One region of the Paenibacillus litoralis genome, then DNA from elsewhere that is predicted to be linked to it. Evidence: riboswitches for the same ligand, from Rfam matches in the RefSeq annotation. Region 1 holds a riboswitch; each other region holds the start of a gene.
What was found. Region 1 has a riboswitch for cyclic di-GMP ahead of ACKGJP_RS03220 (hypothetical protein). Riboswitches for the same ligand answer to the same signal wherever they lie in the genome.

Region 1 (7,516 bases):
AGCCCCTTTTGGCATAATTGGTGGTACGCCCCGGATAATCGTTGAGTATATCGGGAGCCGTGTTGGAAGCGAGCGCCACGTTTACTTTCTGATCGCCTCCGTCGTAAGGAATGATTTCAAGCTTCACTTTGACGTTGGGATATTTCTTCTGGAATTTCTCGACCAAATTATTGTTGTATTCGCCGGGCTTTTGTCCGGGCAAGCTCAGAACAGGGTACGTCCAAAAGGTGAGCTCCACGTCCTTCGGCTTCGCCGGGCTCGCACTCGCCGCCGTTCCCGCCGACGGGGAAGCCGATCCCGCTGCGCTTTTTCCATCGCCGCTCCCGCCGCTGCAGCCGCTTAATACCGATACGGCCGATAATACGGAAGCCAGAACAAGTCCTAGTCCAAACCTTCTCTTTCTCATTGACAACCCTCCAGGTTTATGTTGAGAAGACGCTGCCATAACAGCGCTTTCATACGCACAGCTTAGCTTTTTGTCCGGCCGGATGACTATATAGAAAAGTGGGGAGAGTCTAGAAAAAACGGCGATTCGCGCACGAAAAATCGGTTATCCGTTTATTTAGGGGCCCGCAGCGCCCCCATTACGGCTCCCGTCATCCCGCTAACCGCGGAACTTGCCGGGCGATACGCCGTACGCTCCCTTAAAACAAAGACTGAAGTAATTGGCATCGTTAAAGCCTACCTGGGCGGCTATCTCGTTAATTTTCAGATCCGTTTGCTGAAGCAGCGCTTTGGCTTCCTCCAACCGCAAAGAGGATACATATTGAGAGAAATTTTTGCCCGTTTCCTGCTTGAACAACTTCGAAAAATAGTTTTCGCTGATAAACAGCTCCTTGCAAATGCTGCCAACCGACAGCTCGCTGTCCGAATACCGTTCCCGGATAATGCGAATGGCTTTCGTGATCGTCGCATTCATCTGCTTTTCCTGTTCGCTGCCGATCAAGGAAGCCGCCGCCTGCAGGAAAGCGCCGAACTCCCGTCTCAGCTCCTGCGTATGCTCCGGCCGGGTCACCTTCTCCAACGAAGGAACGGGAGCAACCGAGCGGTCGCTGCCCAACAGATCGATACGGAGGCCGCTCATCAGCCGCAACAGTTTAAAATAAATGTTCGTGATCGTACGAACCATCGTCTCGCGGCTTACAAATTGCTCCTTGAACAGAGTGAACAGGGCATCCATGCTCGCTAACAGCTCTTTCTCCTGCATGTATTTGACCGCCTGAACGATTTCATCCTCCATGGCGTCAAGCTGTTCGTAGTTGTAATCCTTCACCTGAATATCGCTTATGTAAATGATTTCGTTCGCGCCGAACAAATGCTTGTAGCGGAGGGCTTCGAGCGCTTCGTTGTACGAATCGTGCAGCTTCTCGTACGCGCGGTAGGAACGTCCGACCCCGATAGCGGACCAAATGCCCCGCTCCTCATGAAGAGCTTCATGCAGCCGGACGATGAGCCCCGCTTCCGCGTCCTGCACGATCGCCACGATGCGGCGGTTATCCAGCACATAGAGCAAAGCGGCAGACCCGGCTGCAGTCAGCCATTCTTGCAGGAACATTTCCATCTCGTCGACGGAAACGGCGGCAAGCGCTTCTCCGCCTCGTTCATACCTTTCGATGACGATCGCGCAGCCTGCCATCTCTTCGCCCGGCAGCCCCAACTCGGCGGCTTGAAGCCGGTACTCCTCGCTTGCAACTCTCCCCAGCAGCAGCTTGCCGATCAGCCGTTCTTTCCGCATCGGAATGCTGTTGCGGAGCGTGTCCACCATCTGGTTGAAATTGTCGGCTAGAATCCCTATCTCGTTGTGCGGCATACGCTCCATTTTCACGTTCAGGTCGCCGCGCCTGACGCGGCTCATGAGCCGGATCAGCCTGCCGATCGGCCGTACCAGCGACTTGGATAGGAAGAACGCGATGGTCGCGACCGCGCACAGCATGAACAGTATCAAGTACAGGATCGTTTTTTTGATATACGCGACGTCCTTATAGATCAAATGCTCGGGCACGCGATTGATTATCGTATACGGATATCTCTTGTTCTGCAGGTAGGTGATGAAGAAGGATTCTCCGTCCAGCTCCGCCGCGAAGGAAGGTCCGGATTGCATATGGGATTGAATATTAATGTCATTAATCGACCCGCGCAATTGCTTATGGGCGTCGGAAGCGACAAGCCCGTTCGAATCGATGAGCCTGTTCAGCCGGAGGGCGGGATCCTGAAACAGTATGTTTTCCAGCGCTTCCTTCTTGATGCTGACCGCAATCAAGCCAAGCGCTTCCTTCCCGCGCAGCTCGTTGATCGTTCTGATCAGCAAAATATGATTACGGTCTCCCGAATAGATGCCCGAGAAGTCGATGTACAAGCCGCCCTCCCGTTCGTCCACCCTCTCGCTCAAAGGAGATCCGTAGTAATGTTTCAGCATTTCCTCCAAGCTGTTGTTCTGATTGGCTACGGTATATTTCGTCCCGTTCCGGTCCATTATTACGATCGACTGGATTTCGGAATGGGTTACGTTCATGTCGAATAGTTTGGCGTACAGGCCGTTGATCAGCTCGAACCGCCCCAGGTCTGTAAGCGCATTCGATTTCAGCAGCGTTTGTACGGAAGCTTCATAAGCGAGCGCGATCATCTGATTCGCGTACTCGTCGATTTTCAGATCGATCCGGTCCGCTATGTTCTGCAGCGAGCTTAGCACCGCCCGGTTCTCCTTCTCCGTTATGATTTTCTCCGAGACGCGAATCGTGATGCCCGAAAATACGGCGATAATCAAGACGGACAAAACGATGTACGTAAATACCAAAACGTTTCGCAGCGAAAAGAAGACGGAGTAGGCCTTTCGGAAGGCCGGCATATTTCTGTTCTCGCGCATCACGCCACCCCTCTCTACGTAAAAGACTTATTCCGATTATAAATCAAACGAGCGGAGGACGAACGAAAAAGAAGAAGGCTCGGGATCGCATCCCGGCCCCGATTCCAAAGCAAGGAGACAGCCGTCCGACCTCGATAATAGCGCTTTCATTTACACAAGCCTATCGTTTAAGCGTCTCACCGGATATAGAAAATAATGGCCAAACTCTATAGTTTCCTGTCATGTTTATAGATAAGGCGGCCGAGTTGAGACCATTCCGTCGGAAAACGCACGGGCGAGCGATTAGGCGACGCTAGAGACCGCTCAACTCTCCATCCAAAAAGCGAGGATTCTCGAGGACAATCGCCATTGAGGTCGACTTTCGATCGGATCTCCGGAAATGGCTGGTTGAGAAACGGCAGCTGTAGTTTACTTGGGATCAACGACATTCTGATCTACGGTATGGAAAGCAGCACGCTTGTCCTTTTCGGTCCATGTTATCGTATGACGAAAGACGCAGATTTTTGTTGAACAATATTGCACATGAGTCCTCTTTATCAAATCTTTATAAACGACTCGACATTAATCGACAACTATTGCGATTTCCTTCATGTACAATCATGTAAAAATATGAAATATGGGGATACGATGATACATGTTCTATTTACCTGGGCACCAGGGACATGTGGAGTAACTGGTGCAACCGACCCAATCCGTTATTTTGCGGATTGGGTTTTTATTTGGGTATTTTCCCCCCTCAGTTTTTTTGCCGGAAGGAGAAGCGCCATGCGGAAGCAAGTTCTGTTATTCGCCGTTTTATTAGGTTCGACAACATGGATTACACAAGCGTCCAGCTACACGGTAAGCATTGTAAAAGGAAACTCGTCCCTTTCCGTCTCGGGCGGCGAAGAAGCGCTAATCAAGATGCCGCAAAGCGTAGCGGCTATTTACGAGGAAGGCGCGGAAAGCATGTCCTTCGCTGTCGAAGTGACGAACAGGATGGAGGTTCCGATGCTGATTGCTTCTAAGGAGCTGCATAACGGGAATGGCGTTACGGCCGTTACCTACGGCCAAGACTTCGCGCCAGGTGAAAACGCTTATTTTACCATAATCGTCACCGGCATAACGGATAAGGCGGATCTCGATTTTAACGTACCTGTGGAGATGGCCTGGAACGGCGGACAGGCCAATATCGAGCTGAACATGAAAGCAAATGCCATTCCGAAGCCCAAGAAAAGCCCGGCTAACGCAAACCGGAAGGACAACATGCCGAGCGTTCCTCCATCGGACGAATCTTTAGAATTCGGCAGCAGCGGCAAACCGGCTATCGCCGCCGGAACAACGCCCGCTTCAAACCGCTCCCTAGAACCCGCAGCAGAATTGCCTCCACCGCAAGAAGCAAAATCATCGAACGGCTCTGTTAACGTTATCTCCGGCAGCAACGCACTCACAGCCCCCCCAAGCTTCGGCGAACCGCTCACAAGCCGCTGATGAACCTAATGCGAGAAGCAAGCGGTACACGCTCCGGCGTACTGCGAATCATCATTTTTTACAGATATGCGTCTTGGTTCTTGACCTCCCTGTACTACGTACTTAGCGGTCCGGATGCACCGATTGTGTTCAAGATCGGCGTTGTAGTCTCGCTACTCTTCGCGGCGGGCTTGGTGAACCGGATGTATGCCCATTACCGTGAAATGCTGCCGGCCTTGAAGCTGCTTATCCTATTTGAAACGATCGGTATCTTGCTGCTGCTCTTGCCGACCGAAGGATTGGCGAGCCCGTTTATATGGTATGCGCTCAATCCCGTTCTGGTGGCTGCCAGCTTCCTGCCGAGAGCGTTTTGCTGGCTATACCTAGCGGTTTACATTACGGCAGGCACCTTATTTACGCAATACTTTCATAACCCTAAGCAACTGGGAATCGGAGCGCTTATATCGGATAACGCCAGTCAACTGTTCGTTTTTTTACTTATAACGCTCGCCGTTCAGCTTCTCGGCCATTTAACGAAGGAACTGGATCATCAAGCCTCGCAGCTCAAAACGCAAATGAATCACATCATGTCGTTGTACCAGATTGTGGAAGCATCCGCGTCGGAGCATCACAAGGAAGCGTTGATTCGAACGTTTGCCGATTATGCGGTCAAGCTTACCCAGGCGCGCAGCGCCTTCTTCTGGCTGGCCCCTTACGACGGCGAATCCGATCAGCTGGCCACCTCTCCAACCAAGCTGGAATTGGATGAGGCGATGAACAGGCACGTTCATACGTTAACGGACGCTTCTTACGCTTCGCCCCGTGAATGGGAGCTGGATGGGGTAACCTATTTCACGGTTGCCGTCCAGACGCCGTCCCGCTATATCGGACGCGTAGGCATTGAGACGGACGAGCAGACCTGGAAGACGCTCCACTCTCATTCCATGAAGCAGTTAACCTTCCTGGCGGAGCTAAGCGCGCTTATTTTGGAAAGGGTTCACTTGGATGAGTTAGCCGGGGAATTGCTGATAACCGAGGAGCAGAACAGGATCGCGAACGACATGCACGACAGCGTTTCACAGCGGCTTTTCGGGATCGTCTATGCCATTCATGCGATGAAGTTGAGATGGAACGAGCTTGGCAAACCCGAGCTTAAGGAGGAATTCGAGCATATAGCGGATACGGCTAAAACGGTCATGCATGAGCTCCGCTCGACCATCTACCAGCTAAGCTCGAGGAAGAAAGAAGAATCATTGTTCTACGAGCGCATTCAAGCTTTCCTAAAGGATTTGGCCAAGCTAAATAAAATCAAAGTGAATTGTCATGTAAACGGTGGGGAAGAAGCCCTTTCGATTTCTGCAAAAAAAGCGCTCTACCGCGTAATTTGCGAAGCGACGGGAAATGCCGTGCGGCATGGGCGATGCTCGGAAATTGCCGTTACCTTGGAGGTCGAGCCCGAGCAAGCACGCCTGCATATATCGGACAACGGGGCAGGCTTCGACACGCAGCTGCTCGATTACGGACGCGGCGATGCGGGCTACAGAGGCCTAGGCATGGAAAACATGCGGCATGCGGTACATTTTTTGAACGGAACGTTCCGGCTAACAAGCAGGATCGGCACAGGCACCGATATCGATATCAGCATTCCCATTCCAACCGAAATGCCGTTAAGAAAGGAAGGTGCATAATCGTGAAAGTAATGATTGTCGATGATCATCCATTGGTTAGAAAAGGGCTCTCCTCCGTGCTTTCTCTTGAGCCGAATGTCTCCTTGTGCGGGGAATCGGAAACCATCTCGGAGGCTCTTGAAATGGTTCGCTCGACGGAGCCGGATTTGGCATTGATCGATCTGAGGCTCGGCCGCGAAAACGGACTGGATCTTGTCGAACAGATTCGCAGCCGGTATTCCTGCAAATGCGTCATCCTCACGTCGTCGACGAATGAGCATGATTTTCGTAGAGCGCAGGAAATCGGCGCAGACGGCTATGTACTGAAAGAAGCTTTGCCCGAGGAGCTGCTCTACGCCGTTCGTCTTATTGCCAGAGGACGCAAGTACTACGATCCCGGTTTAATGGAGTTGATGATGCGGACGGACATCCCTGAGGATGACGGCTTGATTACGCTAACGCCTAAGGAACGCGAGGTACTGAGCGCGCTAGGCGAGGGTTTGAGCAACAAAGATATCGCCCGCAAGCTGGTCATCACGGAATTCACCGTCAAGAAGCATGTGAGCCAAATCCTTTCCAAGCTGGAGCTTACCGACCGGACACAAGCCGCTTTATTCTCTCTAGCCAAAGGTTTGTCCAAAAACCAATGGGAATCCAAGGTTCCCGTCAGCTTCTGATTGTACGGAATAATGGATTAGGGAGACGATTCATCCATGATCAACTTGCAAAAGCTGCCTAGGCTTAACGGTTTGCGTATCAAGCGTAAAATATTGTTAACCGTTTTGGGGATTTCGACCCTGTTCCTGTCGATCCTATCCGTTCAAGCGTTTCTTAAACCGGCCGTCCAAGTCCGGAAGACGGTGGAGAATCAAATAAACAGTAACGTTCGATTGGACTATAAGGCAGAGGTAACGGCCAGCGCCCTTTATCCCAAGAACGAAATCATCACGCCCGATATGGTCATTTTTGCACGAATTACAAAATCGGTGCCGGTCAACATAAACTACGCTCTTAAGGCGCAGAAGGATATCGCGGTCAGCGGCAGCTACCGAGTCCTCATGACATTGACCGCCGATCAGATGTGGCAAAAGGAATATGAATTGAAGGGCAAAACGTTGTTTGAAGCCACAGGAAAGGAGCTTCAGGTGGTTCAAGACAGTATTTCCATAAACCTGGAGTCCATGATCGACTTTATTGCCCGCGTGGAGAAAGAAACGCAACTTAAGCCCCAGAAATATACCATCAAGATCAAGCCGCTGCTGGACGGACAGATCAAGTACGAGGATCGGACATTCCCCGTCGACCAGTCACCCGAATTGAATTTCGAATATGTAAACAACTACTTGAAAATGATCGGTAATAAAGAGTACGCCAAAGAGTACGCAGCGGAGAAGACGAGTTCAACGCCTCAAAGTCTTGAGGTACTCGGTGCAGCGATCTCCATTCCGTTAGCAAGATCGATTTTTCCTGCCGGAGCATTGCTTTTGTCAGCATTACTGGGCGGTCTGGTCGTCATGCGCCGCAAACAAGGAGATGG
Region 2 (7,516 bases), 3.6 Mb from region 1:
ATGGCGCAAGCGTTCGTACACGAATCGTTCGCGCGGATAGAGTCGGCTGCGCGAACCGCGCTGGCAGCTATGAGCGATGGAGATAAGCTGCAGACGGAGTTGTCTGTCCTCAAGAAATTGACCCGGTTCAAGCAAGTGAATCTCATCGCCTTGAAGCGAAGCATTGCCGCCGTCCATATTGCCGCCGGCAAATATGTGACGTGATCGTCCGCGCCGAGCTTCCGGATGACTGGCATGAAGGAGGTAATCCATCATAGATACCGGGAAGAAGATGTCGGATGAGGAGTGGGAGGCGCTTGAACGGGCCGCGCAAGGAACGTTTTGGACCTATCTCGGCTGCAAGCTGGACAAATGGGACGGCCGTCAGGTTGTCATTTCGCTTGACGTTCAGCCACACCATCTAAACTTGATCGGCATTTTGCACGGCGGCGTCCATGCGTCTCTGCTAGACAACGCGATGGGATTGGCGGCAATGGCTTCGCGTCCGAAGGAGAAGATCGTCACCGCCGTTATGAACGTGCATTTCGTATCCCCGATCCGCGCCGGACTTGCGACCGTCACGGCGGAAATCGTTCATTCCACCCGCAAGGGGATAACGGCCCAGGGACGAATCGTAGACGCCGACGGCCGCCTCGGATCAATCGGAACCGGTTCGTTTCGGGTAACGTAACGATTGGCGGAACATAACGGCATCCTAAACACGGTTCGCGTTTTGCCAAGCAAAACGACTTCGGAAAGGCGGTGCAACGATGAAGCTGTACTTTGTTTCCGCATTCGTTCATTCGTTCGCTGCTCTCTACACGCAAATAGCTCCTTCCGCGGTAAGCAGAGGAAGCGGAACGTTTCTGGCCATCCATTTGACGGCGGCTCTACTGGTGACTTGCTACGCAGTCTATTTGTTCGCGCATATCGTATACAGCCGCTATTTATTTATCCGGCTTGGGAGACCCGGTGAGGAGAACGTCAAGGCGGAATGGCGTGCCCGGCTGAAGCGAGCTGCGGCCCAAATGTTCGGTCATGGCACGCTGCTTCAGGATTGGCGAAGCGGGCTCATGCATCTCGTCATTTTTTACGGCTTCATCATGCTGCAGCTTGGCGCCTTAGATCTGATCCTGCAAGGTATCAATACGGAGTGGCATTTGCCGATCGGCGGCGTATACCCGTGGTTTGAGCTCAGTCAGGAAATCGTCGTTCTGCTCGTTATGGCGGCGGTTATGTATGCCGCCTACCGTCGATACGTCGAAAAGCTGTCTCGCTTGAAGAAGGGCTGGGGACCTGCAATCGTCCTTCTCTTCATAAGCGGACTTATGCTGAGCGTGGTGTTCACGCTCTCGGCCAAACGTGCATGGCTGGGCGAAACGGCATCCGGCTACCAGCCTCTAGCTTCGGCAGTTGCAACTTGGTTCGAACCGCTGGGCGAAGCGGCGAATGGCGTTATGTTTTATGCGGGCTGGTGGTCGCATTTGCTCATTTTGCTTGCCTTTCTCGTCTATGTGCCTCAATCGAAGCACGCTCATCTCTTATTTGCGCCGGTCAATTTGTTTTTGCGAAGCGGGAAGCCGGCGGGGAGGCTGGAACCGGTCGATTTGGAGGACGAGAATGCCGAATCGTTCGGCGCGGGGAAAGTCGAGCATTTTACGCGCAACCAGTTGACGGATTTATATGCATGCGTGGAATGCGGCCGCTGTACCTCTTCGTGCCCGGCTTCCGGAACGGGTAAAATGCTTTCGCCGATGCATCTGATCATTCATATGCGCAATCACCTGACGCATAAAGGCGCTGCGATTACGTCGCGCACGCCATGGATGCCCGCATTCGCTTTCTCAAGCACGGCGGAGAATCGGGCTGCCTCCGAAGGAAAGGGGCCGAACGTCGGAGGGACGGAACGCGCGGAATTTGCGGCGGAATTACTCGGCGATACGGTTACGGAGCAAGAGTTATGGGCTTGTACGACGTGCCGCAATTGCGAGGATCAATGTCCGGTTGCGAATGAACATGTTAGCTTTATCGTCGACATGCGACGATATTTGGTTCTGACGCAAGGCAGTTTGCCGGCGGAGGCAGGAAGAACGCTGACGAATATCGAACGGCAGGGCAATCCATGGGGGCTTAGCAGACAGGAACGCGCCCGATGGAAGGAAGGTTTGGATGCAGGAGAAGAGGCGCCGGCCATTCAGGAAGGAAAGCCCTTCGACTACTTGTTCTACATCGGCTCGATGGGCGCCTACGACAAGCGCTGCCAGAAAATAACCCGAGCGTTTATTAAAATCATGAACCGTGCCGGCATTTCGTTCGCCGTCCTCGGGAACGAAGAAACCAACTCGGGCGATACCGCAAGAAGGCTTGGCAACGAATTTCTTTTTCAGGAGCTTGCCCGCGCGAATATCGAATTGTTTGACAAGTACGGTGTCCGTAAAATCATCACGATCGATCCCCATGCCTACAATACGTTCAAGAACGAATACCCGGATTTCGGTCTCTCGCCGGATGTCGAGGTATACCATCACAGCGAATTGATTGCCAAATGGTTGAAGGAGGCTCGGATCGCCCCTGCAATGAAGCTTGCGGAAAGGGTCACGTATCATGATTCTTGTTACCTGGGGCGGTATAACGGCATTTATGGAGGGCCGCGCGAGATACTGGAGTCTGTTCCGGGATTAGAGGTGGCCGAAATGGAAAGGTCTGGACGCAATAGCATGTGCTGCGGTGCGGGCGGAGGCAGAATGTGGATGGAGGAGAACGAGGGGAAGCGGGTTAATGTCGCGAGAACGGAACAGGCGCTTGCGGTTAAGCCTACGATAATCGGAACGGCCTGCCCGTATTGCTTGACGATGATGAGCGACGGTACGAAGGCGCTTGAGGCCGACGACCGGGTAAGGACGATGGACGTTGCCGAGATCGTTGCCGCATCTCTTGAATAAAGCTTTGCATAACGCGCTCCGGGCTTCCGGGCGCGTTTGTTATGTCATTTTCCGATTTCCGGCATATTCATTGACGATTCCTGTCGAACGGCTGTATAATTTTGGAGTGGCGGGTAACTCCGTGCCGCGAGAACGGCAAACTGCGTGAAAACGCAAGACGCAAAGCTATAGGGGCTAATGACGCCAGCCGTCCAAGCCAGCCAGCTGCCGAATGGGATGAAGGGAGACGACGACAATGAACGTATCCGGAGCCAACGCCGCATTGCAAGCTGCCGGCAGCGCCGACTTGCTGCAGCAATTGATAGGCGTACGCATGCTGGACAAAACGATGGAGGCTAGCGCTGAGCAAACGAGCGTTATGCTGAACGATTTTGCGGCAGCACAGCAGAAAGTGATCGAGACTTCCGTTCAGCCGCATCTAGGTCGTTCGATTGACCTGCGAGGGTAGTGAAAACGCTGGATAAACGGCCTCCTTTTCTTCCAATGAAGAGAAGGGGGCTTTTTTTGTACATTTATCAGACTAGCATGCCGCTTTGCGGCACCACTGGATCCTTGAAATAGAAGAATTTATATGTTTCACACGATAAGCGCTTATATTTCTCCGGTAAACGCATAGCGTCATATGACGCCATGCGTTTATCCTTGTGTATACCTGAACGAAAAAAACGAAACGAACAGGGAACTTTTTCCTTTGTGACCCGTCTAATCCATGAGGAACTCACTGAGCTCGCGATTCAACTTCATCGTCGGCATCGTCCGACACCCCGGGGTTTAATTTGGTAACCGAACAGGACAGGTGAACGCTTTGGCATTCGAATATTTAGCCACTATCTCGGAAGGGATGGAAAAAAACAGGACATTAACCGACTTGATGGAAACTTACGGAAAAGATATGTGGAATTATGCGTTTTTTCTGACGCTTCGCGCCGACATTGCCGACGATGTTATGCAGGATGTATTTATTAAAGTTTATGAGAAGTTGTGTGCATTTCGCGGCGAGTCGTCCGTCCGTACCTGGCTGCTTGCCATAACCCGCAACGTTGTCCGCGATTACCAGCGTTCTTCCTGGTTTCGGCGTGTCAGCCTCGTTGAACGGTTTTTGCAGAGACAAACGACGTCTCCGTCAGCAGAGTATGTGGTCATCGATGCCTTATCGAGGGAAGAGGTGTGGCGGGAGGTGCTCGGTCTGCCGAAAAAGCTTCGTGAGACCCTTCTGTTGTACGCCCATCATCATTTGTCGATAGCGGAAATCGCCGGGCTGCTGGACATCTCGGAGGGAACGGTCAAATCGCGAATGCACCGGGCACGCGCCAAAATAAACAAGCAGTTAAACGGGGAGGTGCCGGAACATGCACGCTGCTGAATGGGAAGAAAAACTGAAGGAAGCGCTACCCCACACGGAGGAACGAATCCTCGCAAACCGCAAAAAGATTGAGGAGCGGATAAGAATGGAGCAAAGCAAAATAAAACGGTTCTCCGTAAGATCGGCTGCAGCGGTATTTGTGATGGCACTTGCGGCGGTCTTGGTTATTGCCAAACCTGATCTGCTGAGAAGCGGTTATGACTGGATGAAGAGTTTATCTGGCGGAAAAGCCGTAGTAACAGCCGATCCGCTTGATGATGGCGATGAAAAGTCGCTTAAAGTGCTCGTTTACATGAATGAAAGCAATTTTATGGACAAATACGGACGACTGATTATGCTGAAGAAACCGAACATTGCGTTCGATATCGTCATCTATAAATACGATTATAACCAACAAGATAAAGCGTACGGCGAGTTGAAACGGCAAATCGAAATCGAGAAACCTGATCTTATCTACCTTTCGGATGTAACGAATTGGTATGGCAGGCTTGTCAAGGACGGTTTCCTGGTCGAGCTGGATCCGCTGATCAAAAAAGACAAGTTCGATCTTGATAGCCTTCATCCTTCCGTTCCCAGCACAATTCGAGCGATGGGCGACGGTAAGTTGCATGCATTGGCACCAACAATGAAAAGCAAGGCGCTTTTTTACAATAAAGATATGTTCGACCAGTATCAGATCCCTTATCCTAGAAGCAAAATGAGCTGGGAGGAGCTTCTTGTGCTGGCGAGCCAATTTCCCGCCAAAAAACCGGATCTGTACGGCCTGCAAGCAAGCGGTGAAAACGACCCGTTCCAGGCGGTCGATTTGTTATCGGCCGTCCATGCGCTGTCGCCAATTTCCAAAGACGGCACCAAGGTTGATTTGCAAACGAATGAATGGCGTCAACTATGGAACACCGTAATCGCGGAGTACAAGAACAAGACGTTATACAACCGTCCAGGAATGGAGCAAGGGAAGTCGTATTCACTCTCCGATCTGGCTAAGATGAACGGATTTCTGAGTGGGAAGACGGCGATGGAAATAACTTCACATACCGAACTGGGCGAAATCGCAAAAATGAAGGAAAACGGCTTAAAGCCTTTCTCGATCGGAATAGTCACCGTACCGGTCGAGCCCGGATCTTCCGACGCAGAAGGGGTATACGGGCTGGACGACCTGTTGGCTGTGTCGGCCAATTCGGAGAACCGGCAGGCGGCATGGGAAGTGCTTCGATATATCAATTCGGACGAAATGGCGCAATTGCTGCCGAAAGCCAAGATCTATAACGCTTTCAGGCGAAATCAATATCCGCTCTTGTCTCGTCCTTCCGCCATGATTCCGGTAGCAGGGATCGATCCAAAGCCGTTTTATGAATTGAAGGCAGCGATTGAGAAGAGCGGCCGGAAACGGATTCCCAACTCGCTCTCCGGTATGTGGGCGTCAAATGGCAGCGAAGAGCTGCGAGCGGTGTTGGACGGGAGTAAACATGCGAACGACGCGCTCATTTCGCTTGAAAGCAAACTGCAGCAGCAGTTTACCAAGACAAGCAAGCCTTAGATAGAAAGGGCAGGGAAAGAGTATGAAAAACAAAATCTTCCTGCTGCTTTTGGCAACATCGCTTCTTGCGGCAGGATGCGAAAAACAGCCGGAGGCAGCATCAAAGCCGGCCGTATCCGGCAAGCTCAAAACATCGCAGACAAAGCAGCAATATTATAGGGACTATGGGGATTTGATTGACACCAAATTCCCAGAGCTTGAGATGGAGTTCGCAGATGAGACACTGAATAATCCATCGATAAGTCTGCAAAGCGCGGTTATCGACTCGATCGACAAGGAACAAGCGGATATCGTCTCTTTTGTCGGTATCGACATGTACGAAAATATGGTCAAGAGCGGCAAAATTCTTGATCTCGAGCCATACATCGCACGGGATCGATTCGAGCTCTCAGGCTTCCTTCCGTCTGTCACAGATCTGTTGCGGGACAAAGGGAACGGAAAGCTTTACGGGCTATCAGTCAGATTTTTCAGCAGTGCGCTGGCGTTTAATAAGTCGCTGTTCGATCAAAAAAAGATCCCGTATCCGACAGACCGAATGAGCTGGACGGACGTAATGAACGTGGCCGGGCAGTTCGCCCAAGAGGGGGGAGGAGAACAAAGGAATATCGGTTTTTTTACAAGCAAAAACGTATTCGTCAGCCCATCGAGCTACGTGACGATGATCGGGAAAACAAACGGATTATCGTTAATAGACGCTGAGGCTAAAGAACTTCTGCTAGGATCGCCGGAATGGCGAAATGTGATCCGCCTGATCGTGGATGCGTATGCGAAGGGGGCGCTTCTGCCTCCGGAAGAGGCGAAAGCTTACACGAACCAGGAAGTGAATGCTCTTTCCGAGTCTTCTGATCTGTTTAAAGCCGGGCGGGCTGCAATGACGCTGACAAGTACGGATTTGATCAATAAGATGAAAGCAATGGAGCTCATGTTTGACGTAGGATTCGTCACGGCCCCTGTCGATCCGCAAATGTCTGACGGCACGATCCATGTCAGCCCGGCGACGATTTTCGCAATCGACGCACGGTCCCAAAATCCGGATACAGCGTGGGAGATAATCAAATTCGTCGTCAGCGATCAGGTCGCGCGCATTACGGAAAGAAATACGAATACAAGTCAATTTACGACACGTATCCATGTACTCGATAAAGAAACGGCAGGTACTTCGCTTGAGCCGTTTTACAAACAGCCGAAACTCGATAGCCGGTCGACGATCGGTAAAATGAATCCGAAGCTGCGTCCGGATTTTGAACGCAAGCTGTTTGGTTTGATCGATCGTGAGCTGATTGCGGTATATAAAGGCGAACAAACGACCGACGAAGCGGTCGCCAGCATTTTGAAGCAAGGACAACCGTTATTGAGCCGGTGATTTATGCCAGAACCAACTTCCGGTACTTTGGCGTGATATCTATGGTTTCTGACAATGTATTCGTGCCATCGCCCTATATGGAAAAAGGTGACGGACGGTTGCAGCGGCATGTATAATAAATTCAATCATACACGCCGGAGAGGCATTTGTTTCACTTGGAGGGGAATTTAATGGAAGGCACTATCATTTCGTTGAATGTCGGAAAACCGGCTGACGTCGAACATCAAGGGAAAATCGTAAGTACCGGGATTAATAAAAGTCCGGTTGAGACGCGATTGTTTTTGTCTGCGATCAATTTCGAGGGAGACGGTCAGGCGGATCTGAAGTTTCAT
Region 3 (7,516 bases), 700 kb from region 1:
TTTCCATTTTCCATGATGTAGTTGCCTGCCGCGTCCTTCAAGTATACTTTGGTCTTAGAGACGATTTCACTGCTCAACAAGCCGGTCTGGCCGTTCGGCTCTTTGAAAAGAACGATGCCGGTTACGGTTTTCTCGGAATCGAAGCTCTCGTCTCCGCCGCCCGTCACGACGCCCACGTTAGCCTTCTGCCTGTAGGTTACAGGCGTCTGTACGCCGCCTACCTCGACCGTTTGGGTAATCTCCAGGTCATATTTCTCATCGCCCCGCGGTACCGGCACGGAATACGCGCCGTTCTCGTCGGTAACGATCGTTTCGTCGAAGTCGACGCCGGATTCGATTTGGCCGTCGCCGTTCAAGTCGAGCGTCACGCGTACGGTTGCGCCGGATACCGGCGCATTGCCAACGCCCTTCGTAATAACGCCTTGAATCGTGGCGGGCTGGAAGATAACGGCGATCTGATCCTTCGCGGAAAGACCCTTCTCCTCGTCCAGCACCGTTGCCGTAACCGGAATTTGCTGTTCGTTCACACCGGTAATTTTGGCCGATTTGTAGATCGCCGTCGCAAGTCCTTGCTCATTCGTAATCGCCCAATCCTGACCCACGAACGTGCCTACACCTGTTGGAGCAGCGAAAACAACCTTTACGCCGGATATCGGCTGGCCGTCCGCGTCCTTGAGCACGGCTGTCAATGTCGTAGTCGTTTTCCCGTCGCCTACGATTTTTGCCGGATTGGCCGTCAGCTTCAGGTTGGCGCCGATCACGGCGAATTTGTTATCGATCCGCTTGTCCGGCGCTTCCGCCGGGAGCAAAGACTGATCGGCTTTACGCGCTTCGAAGGAGACGGCATATTCGCTTGCAGCCGTATCTTGCGGCAGCACGTAATCCGTTCTCACCCACTTCTTATAGCCGTCGGCAGCGAATGTCTCTGCATTGGCGAGCACGAGGCTTACGGCATGTCCGTTTACGGTAGCCACAACCTCATTAGCCAAAAGGGAACTGACGGCGGACAATTTCAGCGGCTGCCCGGTCAGCGCTTTTACGATTGCCGGATCTCCCTGCGCTTTGTCGCCTACCCAACCGTCAAGCGCCTTGTTGATCAGCACTTTTACGGTAACGGGGTCGCTTTCTTGGCCGTCGCCATCCGTCACTGTGAACGTGAAGCTGTCTTCCCCTCCGGTAAAGCCCGGATTCGGCACGTAGATCCAGCCGTTTCCGTTCGGTTGGCTCTGATCGGCCGGCTGCAGCGTCCCTTTGGCCGGAACGGACTTGATGCCGTAAACCAGACCGGTGACGGTTTCCGCGTCGGTGCCTTTAAGGACGATCGCAATCGAAGTCGTGCCTTCCTCTGCGCTTATCGTTTGAGGCTGGGCGACAGGCTTGCCGGAGTAGGCGATCGTCACGAGCGCCGGCGCTTCGGAATATTGCGTGCCGTCATAGCCTTCCCACTGGAACGTCACGGTGCTGCCGTCCGGCAATTCCGCGTCGGGGCCGAAAGCGAGCGTGCCCAGTACGGCCGCCGGAATGGAGGCGGATTGGCCGGGAGTCAAATAAACGGCAGCGCCTACGGATGGCGTGTACCACAGCTTGCCTTTGGTGCCGAAGTCGGCAGGCAAGCTGATTTTCACGTTGTTAAGCGCATCCTGTTCTGCATCTTGATATGCCGGCTGTTGTGCAAAATCATCCGCTGCAAAGCCGATGGTCGCGCCCGCCAAGCCGGTTTTGGCAATGTTGCCGACAACAGGCGGCGTATTGATGCGGATGGTTACTTTTTTGGCATCTTTGGCGTTTTGTTTGCCGTCGGATCCGGTCCATGTAAAGGAGGAAACTCCTGTCTGACCGTCCTTCGGCATGAATTTCAGTTGGCCAAGCGCCGCTTCCGGAATGACTTGTCCTGCTGCGACGTCGGTAACAACCGCTCCGTTAACGAGCACCAGCCTGCCTTTGGCCGGATCCGGAAGCGTGACGATTTGCACGGCGTTCAACGTCTCTTCGTCCGCGTCGGCAAAGGTGGAAGCAAAATTATTTTTCGTAAAATCGACGGTTTGGCCTTTGACAGCCGATTTCTCGATATCGCCTACGACAGGCGCCGCATTAGCCGCGAGGGTAACGAGAGCGTCGGTCAGCGCATATTTTTCGCCGTCAAAGCCGTTCCATTGAAACGATGCCGTTCCGCTAAAGCCGGAAGAGACGGGAATAAATCGGAGGCTAGGCAGTTCGGCGACTGTGAGCTCCCGCCCAAGCACGATATCGGCAGCCTGTCCGCTTCCGTCGACAAGCACGAGCTTGCCTTTAGCAGGATCGGGGAGAGTACCGATTTTCACCTTTTGCAGGTTCGCTCCGTGGGCCGCTCCGTTCAGCTTATAGTATTTGTTTTTGAAATCGTCCGCCGCAAACACAGTAGGCTCGTATTGAAGCCCGGTCTTCGCGATATCGGCTGCCTTCGGATCAAAGGTGGAGACGGAGAAGATGTGCTCTGCTTGAGTAGGCACCTTGTAGCCCCTATTTGCATTGGGACCTGTCGTTTCTACTTCCTCGTCGAATAAGATAACGTTAACCGTATAATTTTGGGTTTTATCGATATCGTTATCCGAGAGAGGAATTTGGATCGTACTGCCCAAGCTGCTCTGAGGGACCTTTCTCGTTTCCGTAACCAGATTATTGCCCTCTTTATCGATAACGTTAGCTTCAATAATAAAATCTTGTCCAGGGACAAGCTCCTTGCCTGCAACCGACGTTGTCAACGTAATTTTTCCGTCGATGACGGCGATATTGACATCAGTCAGTTCTCCCGTCTTGCGGCTGCCGCCGTCGATCACAAGCTGGCCCCAGTCGATTACGGTCTCCCAGCCTGTATTCAGGGTGCCGATTTGGGGATTATGATGAACCGAAATGCCGACAAAATTATCGCCCTCGGCTACTTGAGCAGGATCCAGCTTAAATACGGTTGTATTCCATTTGGCGTTATTCCCGGATAGCGCACCCACATAATATTGAAGGTCAAATCCTTTGCGGTAAGTGGCATCATTCCAATTCCCCGTAGTCGGCCATGTATATCCGCTCGGGACTCCCGGCCCGGCGAGAAGCGCTAGAGGGGTTTTAGAGAGATACACTCTATCCCATTCGCCGTCTTCTTCATCCACATCATAGCCTCTAATAAGCAAGTAGGCGCTGGTCTGAGGCGTTTTTCCAGCCGGGACGTCAATCTTGAACTCGAACGGATACAAATTGGGGGTCCCGTTTTTGATCGCAGTACCGCTTTGAGGATCACCCGCTTTTCGAAAATCTCCGGATGTCTGGTCAGCCGCAAGACGCGTGTAATAATCCAAGTCGTTATCTTTATTACTGTTTGCCGCGCCGCCACCCCAATTGTCCGTGCCGGTAAAATAAGTGCCGCCCTGCGAGCCGCTGCCTGAACCTCCTCCAGCTGCGTGCGATGGCGCCGCTGCGCCGAAAGCCATCAGCAGAGCCGTAGTCAGCGAAACGAACCGTTTGGACAGCACGCCGCGCGGACGGAGCCGGTTCCGCCATTCTCCCTCCCTATTGCCGCTTCCCATTCGTAACTTTTCTACAAAACGCATTTCCCTGCTCCTCTCCCTCCCTGTTCTATGGCGAGTCGTGTTATTCCCGTAGATTTGCTCGCCCTTTGCTGCTTCCTGTCGAATCATCCCGCTTATAGTAACAACCGCATCTGAACAATTTTTGAACAATCGGAATGGGGCGGCCAAGCGCTTTTTCTGCATTTCGCATTGTTCATTTTTTGTTCAGATTGACGTTATATGATAGGAGCATTTAGGGATTCCAACATGAATACCTGCCCTAGGAGCAGAGGCTGGCGATGAAGAAACTCCGAAATACGATATCTCGATCTGCATTCTTTCAAGCGTCGACCCCCGAGCGGTTGCCGAATACCGCGAAACAAGTTACATTATGTGGGATTTTTTCCTCTTACAAGCTGCTCGAACCCATTGTAGATTTACCCTCTGAACAAAATCTGAACGAAAAAAAGACCCCTGCGAGATGCAGAAGTCTTCCCTTTTCATGCCGGCAAACCGCTATTTGAAAATCCGCGCTTCCTTCTCCTCCTGCCTGCGAACCGAAGACAATTCGACCTGCGTCTTCAAAATAAACGCCCGAAGCGCATTTAGCCGCTCCTGGGGGAAATCCACAAACTGCGCGCCATAGTAGCAGCCTAGCTCGGATGTTTCGCGGCGGACAATTTCAGCCGTACACGACACGATCGTCCCCATCTCAAGCTCAAGACGGACTATCGTTCGTTCCGTGAGCCTGCATTCGCTGCCGACCGTAAAGCCGATGCCGCTAACGCTAATATTGACGACCGTTAACGGAATCGCATCGGTTGCCTCCGGACTTCGCGAATCGTTTGCCGATTCGATCGACAGGATCGAGCCCTTCATCTTAACGTCTACCCGAAAATGCTCCCGCTTCTCTGAAAATTTCCGCTGGTTTTCCGGAGGATTTATGACGATGAGCGATCCATTATCCTTCGCGATAATCGTAGACTGGAACATGAATATGCCTTCCGGCGAATAAATCGTCAGCTTAACGGCATCTCCCAATTCAAACTGCTTATAATCGCCGATCTCGATTTCAACCATATCTCCCTCGACAACAGCGAGTACGCCGGTCGACACGTAATCCTGTTTTTCCACCACGGTGCGGCAGTGCATCAATATCGATGACCTTAGTGTTTTTTGATTGCTGGTATCTACGAATTCGGAACGATTCCGGGTAACAGACGTACCTGACATACTGCATCGACCTTTCTCAATCAATGTGGAGAAAATTTTACGGGTAACCGTCAGGTATGCGCCGGCGTTGGCCCACCCGGATATAACCTGTTGTACGCGAACATAAAAAAGCCGCTCCGAAAGAGCAGCCGACGCATGCTTGCGTGTCCGATCCCATTCGGCAACCAGGCTGTCATGGCTCCGCATATGCGAAGCTTTAGACCCTGTGGCTTTGCGTCCTTGCTTTTCAGCAAGTTTGCCATTATCGAATATCACTTTATGTTAAAAAGGGGTACCAAAGTCCTAAAAAATCGTTAATTTCAGTATAATCGGGTTGCACAGGGTAAGCAATCGTCTGCAAAGCCTATCCACAACGCCATCCCCATCCTGACCGCTTTATTCACATGTCCGGAAGGCCGTTTACCGGCTCATTCTCCCTTATCGTTTCCCGTTCTTACGGGAACAATGCCGACTTGCCCTCAGGAACGGCCCGGCGTACAATGAGAATACCGCTTTCGTTGTCCACACTACCAACAATGTTATCCACAAACTTATACACAGCATGTGCATAAGTTTGAAAATTCGCGGTTTCCGTCCACAGTGGATAAGTTTCCTGCTTGCGGGTTTATCCCCGTTGGGGACAATTTTAATAGGAATTTGGCGGATACACGCCGCTCTACTTACGCCCATGGCTGGGCAAGCCGTACATAAAGAGGTGTTCCCTTGGAAGAAGAACATATCGTCTGGATGCGCATCGCGATGGAAGAGGCGGAGAAAGCCGCTGCAATCGGCGAGGTGCCGATCGGCGCCGTCATCGTCCGAGACGGAGAAATTATCGGTCGCGGCCATAATTTGCGCGAAACGTCGCACGACCCGACAGCCCATGCCGAAATGATCGCCATCCGCGAAGCCAGCCGGGCTCTTGACGCCTGGCGGCTGCTCGACTGCCGGCTTTACGTCACGCTTGAGCCTTGTCCCATGTGCGCGGGGGCTATCGTACAGGCTCGTATTCCGCATGTCATATTCGGCACAAGCGACCCGAAGGCAGGCTGCGCGGGAACGCTCATGAATTTGCTGCAGGAAGATCGCTTCAATCACCGCGTCGAGCTTACGCAAGGCGTGCTCCAGGAGGCATGCAGCGAGCGGCTGTCCCGCTTCTTCCGCGAGCTGCGGGAAATGCGCAAACAGCAATCTGCCGCACAAGCATCCGACTAAACGGGTTACCGAAGCCTGAGCGAAGATCGTCATCGTTCGGGCTTCAGGATTGTTTGCCCGCGAAATCGTTGCCGATGTTTTTAGTATGCCGTTATGAAGTAACTTTCCCTCGAAAATTTCTAGGAGGTCCCCAACTTGTTCGCCGTACTTTATAAACTTCGCTGGTTTTATCAAATGTATTGGATTCGTTATTCCGTCGCCGTTACGCTGCTCGTCGTTGTCGGCGTCCTGGAGCTTGTGCCCCCGCGTATGATCGGCAGCGCCATTGACGGGATCCAGCAAGGCACGCTGACCAAACCGGAGCTGACCGCCTTCCTGCTCCAATTCGCTGCCATCATGGCCGTCATCTATATCATATCGTACTACTGGATGTATCAGCTGTTCGGCGGCGCGTTCCTGATCGAACGCATGCTTCGTTCCCGGTTCATGCGTCACCTGCTCCGTATGACGCCGACCTTCTTCGAGCGCAATCGGACAGGCGATCTGATGGCCCGGGCGACGAACGACCTGCGGGCGATATCCGCCACAGCCGGCTTCGGCATTCTGACGCTGGTCGATTCCAGCGGCTTCATGCTGGTCATTTTGCTTGCGATGGGCGTCCTTATCAGCTGGAAGCTAACGATTGCGGCGCTTCTCCCCTTGCCTTTGATCGCGCTTGCCATGAGCTTGTACGGCAAAAAAATTCACGAGCGCTTCCGTTCGGCCCAGGAATCGTTCGGCCAGCTGAACGACCACGTCTTGGAAGCGACGGCCGGCGTTCGCGTCATTCGCGCCTATGTCCAAGAAACGGCGGATCAGGAGCGGTTTAAAAAGCTTACCGACGACGTATACGAGAGAAATACCGACGTTACCCGGATCGACGCCCTATTCGAGCCCACCGTCAAGCTGCTCGTCGGCGCCAGTTATTTGATCGGGCTCGGCTACGGGGCCTATCTCGTCTTCCGCAACGAAATTACGCTAGGCGAGCTGGTCACGTTCAACGTCTACTTAGGCATGATGGTTTGGCCAATGTTCGCTATCGGCGAGCTGATCAACATCATGCAGCGCGGCAACGCTTCGCTTGACCGGGTGAACGAGACGCTCGCTTACGAGCCTGACGTCGTGGGCGCTTCCCGGCCAAAAACCGTAAACGGGCGCAAAACAATTCGCTTCGAGCAAGTGACGTTCCGCTACCCGTCATCCGAAACGGATAATTTGACGAATGTTTCGTTTGAGCTCGAGCCCGGCCAAACGCTCGGGATTGTCGGCCGGACGGGAAGCGGCAAGACGACGCTGATCCGTCAGCTTCTTCGCGACTACCCGGCCGGTGAAGGCGTAATCTCGCTGGCAGGCGTACCGATCAAGGATATGACGCTCGAAGAACTGCACGGAACGATTGGCTATGTACCCCAAGAGCAGATGCTCTTCTCCAAGACCGTAAGGGACAATATTCGCTTCGGCAAGCCGGAAGCAACCGAGGAAGACATCAAGCGCGCTCTGGAGGCCGCATCCTTCCTCCGAGATATTCCGTTGCTGGCCCATGGCCTCGACACGCTTGTCGGGGAGAAAGGGGT
Region 4 (7,516 bases), 3.6 Mb from region 1:
TCACGGTTACAGTCCCGACAGGAGCCGCTTCTGCAGGGATCGCGGAAATGGCTTTTATGGACACTTGTAAAGCTTGAACGTCCGTTACCGAATCTCCGTTCGCGTTCCATACCTTCGGCGTGAGGGCCTCTTTGTACTGGTCGAGCGTTTCCTTCCAATCGTTAACGGTTTCCGGCGCATAGGTTTCGGCCAACTTCAACGGGTCAAGCATCTGCGTTGCGGCGATCTTCACGGAAGAAACGGCGGTTACCGTTGCCTTTGGCGCATCCGCAAACGCGGTCGGTCCGGCGACGGCAGAAAGCAGAAGAGTGGAAAGGGCAACTTTTCTAAACACATTGTTGCGATTCATGTTATAGCACTCCTTCGAATTTGGTTTGTCTTACAGTTCCCAGTGTACCGGCGAATTGTGGCAATCCATGTAATGGAATGTGGAAAAACGATGGCATTCCCTTCGAATTTGGTTTGTCTTACAGTTCCCAGTGTACCGGCGAATTGTGGCAATCCATGTAATGGAATGTGGAAAAACGATGGCATTCCCCCTGTGTGCGGCCCGCTCTGGTAATATAATAGGTAGAGCTGATTATGGAGGTCCAGGAATGAACGATTATCGCATTGCTATCGTAGATGACGATCAATATATACGTGAGCTTGTCGAGGCTTATTTGCAGAAGGAGAACTACCGGACGGTAACGCTTGCGAATGCAGAAGAAGCTCTGGAGCTGTGGAGAGCGGCCCCGCCGGATATGTGGGTGCTTGACATCATGCTCCCGGGGATGGACGGCTATGAGTTTTGCAAACGAATACGCGCCGAGGCCGAAGTGCCGATCATCATGATTTCCGCGAAGGATAACGAAGTGGATAAAATATTGGGGCTGGAACTCGGGAGCGACGACTATTTGGTGAAGCCGTTCAGCCCCCGTGAGTTGGTCGCCCGGATCAAGCGTCAGCTTCATCGCTGGTACAAGCTCAAGACGATCGAGGAAAACAGGAACGAAACCTCCCCTGTTCTGCAGGTCGGAGCCGGACAGCTGCAGCTCGTGCTGGAGGAACGGCGGGTTTTCTGGTGCGGGGAGGAAGTGGATATGACGTCCAAGGAATTCGCTTTGCTTAAAGCGTTCGCCGAACGGCCGAACCGCGCCTATACGAGAGACGAGCTATTAACCCTCGTCTGGGGCGACGACTACTTCGGCAGCGAACGCGCCGTCGATCATTTGTTAAAACGATTGCGCAAAAAAATCGAGCATTTGCCGATTGAGTCGGTGTGGGGACACGGCTATCGGCTGCGAACGGATGGGGGAGGGGCCGAGGATGAAGCTGTTTGTACAGATTAATGTCGCTTTTGGCGCCCTGCTCCTACTTGTTCTGTCGGTTACGGCCGTAATCTTTCACTATGTGCTGCTTGACCATTTTATCGAAGCCCAGAAGAAAGACATGAAGGAAATAAGTTCAACCATCTCCATGCAAATGAAGACATCGGCCGTTCCCGTTGAAGCGCAAGCGATCGCGATGCCCATATCGGTTTCGCCGGTCTTGGGCATTGACGCCATTCTTACCGATCGCGATGCGAAGATCGTTTATAGCACGCTTTCTGAAGCTTCAAGCCAGATGACCGTGAAAAGTATCGAATCCCGTGCAATTCAAGAATCGCCGACTGCAACCGTTCAGACGCTTCATGTCGGCAGCGAAGACCGGTTTCTCGTCGCATCGAACACGCTTGAAGAAGGGACGTTAACGTTATTTACGCCCATGAGCAAGATTAAAGCGGTCGAGCAAGCGGTAATGGGACGACTTGTTATCGTGCTGTGCATCGGTGGGGTATTGGTTTTTCTGTTAAGTCTGCTCATCACGCGCCGATTGATCAAACCGCTTATGAAGCTGAGGGGGGAACTCCGCAAAGTGGAGAACCGCCGTTTCTCCGAAGTCAAGCTTGTCAAGACGGGCGGTGAAATCGGCGACGTCGCGCAAACGGTTTACGAAATGGCGGAGGAGCTCGAGCGTTACAACAGGATCCAAAAGCAATTTATCCAAAATGCTTCTCATGAATTGAAAACGCCGTTAATGTCGATTTCCGGTTACGCGGAAGGCATACGCGACGGAGTATTCGAAGGGGAGCGGGTGCGCAAAGGGCTCGACATTATCATTAGCGAAAGCGGAAGATTGAAAAACATCGTGACCGAAATGACGCTGCTGGCCAAGCTGGATGGCGAAGAAGACAGCTTCCGCTTTTCGACCGTCAGTATCGCCGAGATGGTAAAGGAGACCGTTGTACGAATCAATCCGCTCCTAGTCAAAAACGGGCTCCATATTCAAACGGTTGTTGACGTGGATTCCATTAGGCGTTTAACGGTGCAAGCGGACAAGGATAAGTTGCTTCAGGCCATGCTAAATGTCGTTTCGAACGCGACTCGCTACGCGCGCAATCAGATTCGGATAAACGCCGGCATCAACAAAAACCAGATAGAAATTTCGATTGCCGACGATGGAGACGGCATCCCGGACGGGCTGCTTCCGCATCTGTTTCACCGCTTCGTGAAAGGGAAGGATGGCGAGACCGGGCTCGGTCTCGCCATATCACGCGCCATTGTGGAGCGCTGCGGCGGGAATATTACGGCGCGCAATCATAAAGCTGGCGGTGCCGACATCACGATGCGATTTCCTGCGGCATAAACAAATAACCCCTTTCCGCCTCCGAAGGGAAGCGGAAAGGGGTTTATTCGTGCGTGAGTTTACTCTACCGTAAACTCAGGGCCGGTGTAGGTTACATTGACTTCGATTTCGCCGGACTTGATTTTCTCGGCGAAAACGGCAATTTGATCCTTCACTTGCTGCGGAACGGAAGGGGCAAGAGCCAGACGGATCGCATCCGGATTTTCCAATCCGATTTTGACGACCGTGTTCGGCTGCCAGTCGCCTTCGACCAAATCCTTGATGGCGCTGTAAACGGTCAGACCGGCATCGGCGATCGCCGAGCCAATGAACACATCAGGCGCATCGGCATAAAAGTCGCGAACGTTGGCGAACTGGAACGTGCCGTTTTCCCGGCTTGCTTCGGTTACGCCTGCGCGTGCCCCGTTCAGCATCGTGAAAATCATATCGGCGCCTGCATCGATTTGGGCTTGCGCGACCTTCTTGGACAAGGCAGCATCGTCTTGATTGCCGGTGAAGGTTGTCACGAACCGAGCGCTCGGATTCGTATGTTTCAAGCCGTCGGCGAAAGCGGCGCGGCCATAAAAGCCAGGAGTTACGCGTGCGCCGGAAATATGTCCGACAACATTCGTTTTGGTCAACAGACCAGCCGCGGCGCCTGCCAGCCAAGCGGACTCTTCTTGCTTCACTTGATAGCTGGACAAGTTATCGCCCGTCAAATTCGTTTGCGTGTTGACGAACTTGATTTTCGGATATTCTTTAGCCACCAGCTTGACCGCTTCCGAGCTTTGGCCTGCATGCGCAATGATCATATCGGGTTTCTTCTTGGCCAATTTGCGGAGCGCATCGGCGATTTGCGCCGTATCGTGAGGGATATTGTCTACGTAGTTCGCCTTAATGCGGAACTCGTCTTTCGCTTTCATCAGACCTTTGTATGCGGACTCCATAAAGCCGCCGTCGTTCGCTTGACCTGGGATCAACAGCGATATTTTAGGCTTTTTCTTATTCTCGGACGAATGGTCTTTCTTCGCTTCGGCGGAAGAAGTGCCGAGAGGCAAAATTAGGGTGGCAAGGGCTAAGCTTGACAAAGCCAGTTTCGAAAGAAGACTTTTCATGATGTTTTCCCCATTCCAAAAAGTAGTTTTGTCCGGACAAACCAGAGAATATAACAGACTTGTGTTTTTGTCAAATAATACCGAGAAAACATAGACTTCCGGCACTGGATTTCCGTGCATACCCTATGTGGGCAAGTCTTTTTCGTTACGGTGGCCCTAGATGGTTTGTAAAAGTTTAGTTAATAGGTCTTGTGTTTTCAAAAAGGCTATATTATACTTTCGAAAGAACTTACATACCCGTATCCGATAATGGCAAACTTCTCTAAAGAGAAGGACGCAAAGCTGCGGGCCTAAGGAATGCTTGCATTCTATGGCAGCCGAGCCGCCGAAAATAGGGGGTTTCCTTGGGGATCCATCCTTTTTTGGGGTGGATTTTTTGTTGCCTTCCGACTTGCTAGGGAAGCTTGCAACGTCATTTCACGGAAACCGCGCCGTCTCCGGTTATCGCCTTGCAGGTCAAGGCAACTATACGAAAGAGGATGAGGAAGGATGCTGCCAACATGAGCTACATTCGCAATTTGAAGATTAGAACCAAAATATTCGGAATTATCGGGCTGGCGATCGTTTTCCTGCTGGTTATCGGGATCTCGGGATTCGGCGTTATGCAATCGATGGGGAACAATGCCCGTTCGATGTATGAAGAGAAGATGATGCCCAATAGCCTGATTGAAGCGCTTCTGTTCGGTAATTCCCAAATGGACGCTTTGCAGCTTGAACTGCTTCTTGCGAAGGACGAAGCTATCGTAGCCAAAATCCAACAGCAAATTACCCAAACGAGGGATAAAAATCAGGCGACGCGTAAAGAGCTTGAGCAAATCGTATTGTCGCCGCGGGCACAGGAGCAATACAAGAAATTCGTCGACCTGATTCCCAAAAACAACGAGGCGAAGAAGAAGGTCGATGAGCTCGCGGTAGCTAACAAGAAAGAAGAAGCACATAAAGAGTATGTCAATTCTTTTAAACCGATTCGTGCCGAAATGATCGCGAGCCTGGAGAACGTGGTCCAATTTAACGAAGAGGATGCGAAGCTCTTTTACGAGGAAAGCATCGATAGCTCCCGAAACGCTACGGCCGTTATCGTGATCGTAACGATATTGACGGTACTGCTGTGCTCGGCGCTTGGATATGCGATCGCCAATATGATTACCGGACCGATACGGAGCATTCAGCACTGGATGGCCAAAGCGCAAAAGGGCGATATGACGGTACAAGGCGATTATCGTTCCAAGGACGAAATCGGACTTCTGACGCATGATTTTAACGGCATGATCGCCGGATTAAGAGAAATCATCGTCAAGATCGGGACGGAATCGCAAAATTTGTCGGCTAGTTCGGAGCAACTGCTCGCAAGCTCGGAGCAATCCAGCCAATCGACCAATCAAGTCGTTCTTGCGATTCAAGAAATAGCCGCAGGTGCGGATAGACAGCTTCAGAGCACGACGGAAAGTGTTAGAGCCATGGAGGAAATGGCCATCGGCATCAATCGGATCGCCGACTTCTCGGGCAGCGTTTCCGCTATGTCCATGGATGCATCTAAAGACGCGGAGGAGGGAAATAAAGCCATTCAAAAGGCGGTCGCACAAATGGAGTCGATTCGCGAGTCGGTCAGCGATTCCGCTGTGCTTGTCAATCAACTGGGGACGCGTTCCAAGGAGATCGGGAAGATCGTCGACGCCATTACGGACATCTCGTCCCAAACGAATTTGCTCGCTTTGAACGCTGCGATTGAAGCGGCGCGTGCGGGCGAGCATGGGAAGGGCTTTGTCGTCGTGGCCGATCAGGTGCGCAAGCTGGCTGAACAATCGCGGCAATCGGCCGATCAAATTTCGAGCATCATCCGTCAGATTCAGAGCGAAACCAAGCTGGCGGTCGATTCGATGGAGAAGGGCAACAAAGAAGTCGAGAGCGGCTCGATCATCGTGCAGGAGGCCGGCGAAGCGTTCCGCAGCATTATGCAGTCGGTCCAGGAGGTTGCCAATCAAATGCAAGAGGTATCCGCCTCGTCGGAGCAAATGTCGGCCGGCAGCGAGCAGATTACCGCTTCCCTTCAGGATATGGAGAACATTACGAAATCCGCCTTTGTCAAAACGGAAAGCGTAGCAGCCGCCTCGGAGGAGCAATTGGCTACGATGGAGGAAATATCATCCGCGGTCCACGCCCTTACGGATATGGCGCAGGAGCTTCATGAAATCACGCTTCGATTCAAAAGTTGAGTAAATTTCGCTCCCATACGGAAAGCCCCGACCTTGCGGTCGGGGCTTTATTTATTAATGAGACAGTTACTCCGGCACCACCAGGCCGACCTCTTTACAAAGCTCGACCAATTGATGAACGCCATAAAATTGCTTGCGATTGCGCTGGTGAATGCTAAATAGGGCGTCTTCCGTGACTTTTTTGGCTTTCTCGATGCTTTGATGTTCCACTGCTTGGACAATTTCCTTCATATTCTCCAGAAAGTAAACGGTTCTTCGCAGGGTGCGGATGAGCAAAATTTGCCGGATGTGCATGGGGGTGAAGATCCTATAGCCATTGTCGGGATCTCTTTCCGGCTTGATCAGTCCTTCTTTTTCCCAGTGCCGGATTGCCGAATCTTGTACATTGGTAAGAGCAGCCGCTTCCCCAATGGACATGTGGGTTTTGAGCTTTTTATTTGCCACGAGCGGAAGTTCGGGGTCTTGAAGCAGCGCAAGCGTTTGATCGGCTACGGCTTTTTCATGCTGGAGGATGGCTTGTTCTTTATTGACTAGCCAGAAGGCGATGTCCATATCGGCATTTTGAATGTGACGAAGCACGTCGCAAGAGATCGAGACGCCGAATCCCGGGAACATAGCGCGAATACAGCGGAAATAAGCCAAATGCACTTTCGTATACAGACGATATCCATTCGCAGAGCGGGCGGGGGCCGGGATGACTCCCCAAGCTTCATAATGCCGCAGGGCGCTCGTACTAATGCTAAGCTCTCGGGCGATTTCAATTGGCTTGTAGTAGTGCATCTGCGTCCCTCCTAATCGTACCGGTAGAATTCCACTATAGCAAAAGCGCTCACATGAAACAAACACTAATTTAAAACCTTAAAGTGCAAAGATAATCTTGATTTCCAAGGAATCTGTTGCCTTCAAAGCCCTTGGATACTGGCCTTCTCACTTGCATGAATGTTGTAACATAGAAGATGAGGGGGAGGAGAAACGATGTGCCAAGGAAAAAGGAGGAGACCGAGTGAATATTTTGCATGAACGGCCAGGGATAAAAGAGTACTTGGAATTGAGGCTGGCAGCAGGCTTAAGTCAAAAGGAGGAATCGGCTGCCGGAACGGCGCTGAGCCATTCGGTTTTTTCGGTAGTGATACGAAACGACGATTCCGAACTCATTGGAATGGGCAGAATTATTGGCGATGGAGGGTGCTATTATCAAGTTGTCGATATTGCCGTTAACCGCTCGTATCAAGACAAGGGATTGGATAAAGTCCTAATGGATGAGATAACGGAGTACTTAAATCTGCATATCCCCAAGGATGCCGACGTTCTTTTGCTGGCAGAGGTGCCGGCTATCGGCTTGTATCAGAAGTACGGATTTGAATTCACTTACCCCAAAGCAATCAGTTTGCTCAGAAAGCTGTAAAGCTAATAAATCCCGATTCCCAACTGCCGGTACGGGGGATTGGGGTTTATTTGTAGTCGAGCGCCAAGTTATTGTCGCAGTCGGACAACAAGAGCTTGTCCCTTTTGCATCGTTTGACTTCCCTTCTGTCTATTTCA

Region 2: it holds a riboswitch for cyclic di-GMP, as region 1 does, so the genes downstream of both, ACKGJP_RS18020 (putative motility protein) here and ACKGJP_RS03220 (hypothetical protein) in region 1, are expected to answer to the same signal.
Region 3: it holds a riboswitch for cyclic di-GMP, as region 1 does, so the genes downstream of both, ACKGJP_RS00180 (flagellar brake protein) here and ACKGJP_RS03220 (hypothetical protein) in region 1, are expected to answer to the same signal.
Region 4: it holds a riboswitch for cyclic di-GMP, as region 1 does, so the genes downstream of both, ACKGJP_RS18210 (methyl-accepting chemotaxis protein) here and ACKGJP_RS03220 (hypothetical protein) in region 1, are expected to answer to the same signal.

Annotation. Positions count from the first base shown of each region.
Region 1 covers NZ_CP176395.1:733,040-740,555, reverse strand. Annotated here, with positions in the region: gene ACKGJP_RS03230 (ABC transporter substrate-binding protein) at 1-406, opposite strand, end outside; gene ACKGJP_RS03225 (helix-turn-helix domain-containing protein) at 605-2,863, opposite strand; cyclic di-GMP riboswitch class II at 3,475-3,560, shown strand; gene ACKGJP_RS03220 (hypothetical protein) at 3,629-4,333, shown strand; gene ACKGJP_RS03215 (sensor histidine kinase) at 4,333-6,000, shown strand; gene ACKGJP_RS03210 (response regulator) at 6,003-6,656, shown strand; gene ACKGJP_RS03205 (DUF5305 family protein) at 6,693-7,516, shown strand, end outside.
Region 2 covers NZ_CP176395.1:4,331,328-4,338,843, forward strand. Annotated here, with positions in the region: gene ACKGJP_RS18005 (acyl-CoA dehydrogenase family protein) at 1-204, shown strand, start outside; gene ACKGJP_RS18010 (PaaI family thioesterase) at 272-670, shown strand; gene ACKGJP_RS18015 ((Fe-S)-binding protein) at 750-2,921, shown strand; cyclic di-GMP riboswitch class I at 3,046-3,133, shown strand; gene ACKGJP_RS18020 (putative motility protein) at 3,157-3,369, shown strand; gene ACKGJP_RS18025 (RNA polymerase sigma factor) at 3,763-4,284, shown strand; gene ACKGJP_RS18030 (ABC transporter substrate-binding protein) at 4,271-5,821, shown strand; gene ACKGJP_RS18035 (extracellular solute-binding protein) at 5,844-7,184, shown strand; gene ACKGJP_RS18040 (MOSC domain-containing protein) at 7,355-7,516, shown strand, end outside.
Region 3 covers NZ_CP176395.1:36,929-44,444, reverse strand. Annotated here, with positions in the region: gene ACKGJP_RS00185 (S-layer homology domain-containing protein) at 1-3,578, opposite strand, end outside; gene ACKGJP_RS00180 (flagellar brake protein) at 4,053-4,673, opposite strand; cyclic di-GMP riboswitch class I at 4,926-5,019, opposite strand; gene tadA (tRNA adenosine(34) deaminase TadA) at 5,472-5,963, shown strand; gene ACKGJP_RS00170 (ABC transporter ATP-binding protein) at 6,099-7,516, shown strand, end outside.
Region 4 covers NZ_CP176395.1:4,368,789-4,376,304, forward strand. Annotated here, with positions in the region: gene ACKGJP_RS18190 (hypothetical protein) at 1-349, opposite strand, end outside; gene ACKGJP_RS18195 (response regulator transcription factor) at 597-1,331, shown strand; gene ACKGJP_RS18200 (sensor histidine kinase) at 1,309-2,667, shown strand; gene ACKGJP_RS18205 (BMP family protein) at 2,727-3,761, opposite strand; cyclic di-GMP riboswitch class I at 4,003-4,091, shown strand; gene ACKGJP_RS18210 (methyl-accepting chemotaxis protein) at 4,262-5,974, shown strand; gene ACKGJP_RS18215 (TioE family transcriptional regulator) at 6,041-6,754, opposite strand; gene ACKGJP_RS18220 (GNAT family N-acetyltransferase) at 6,978-7,379, shown strand.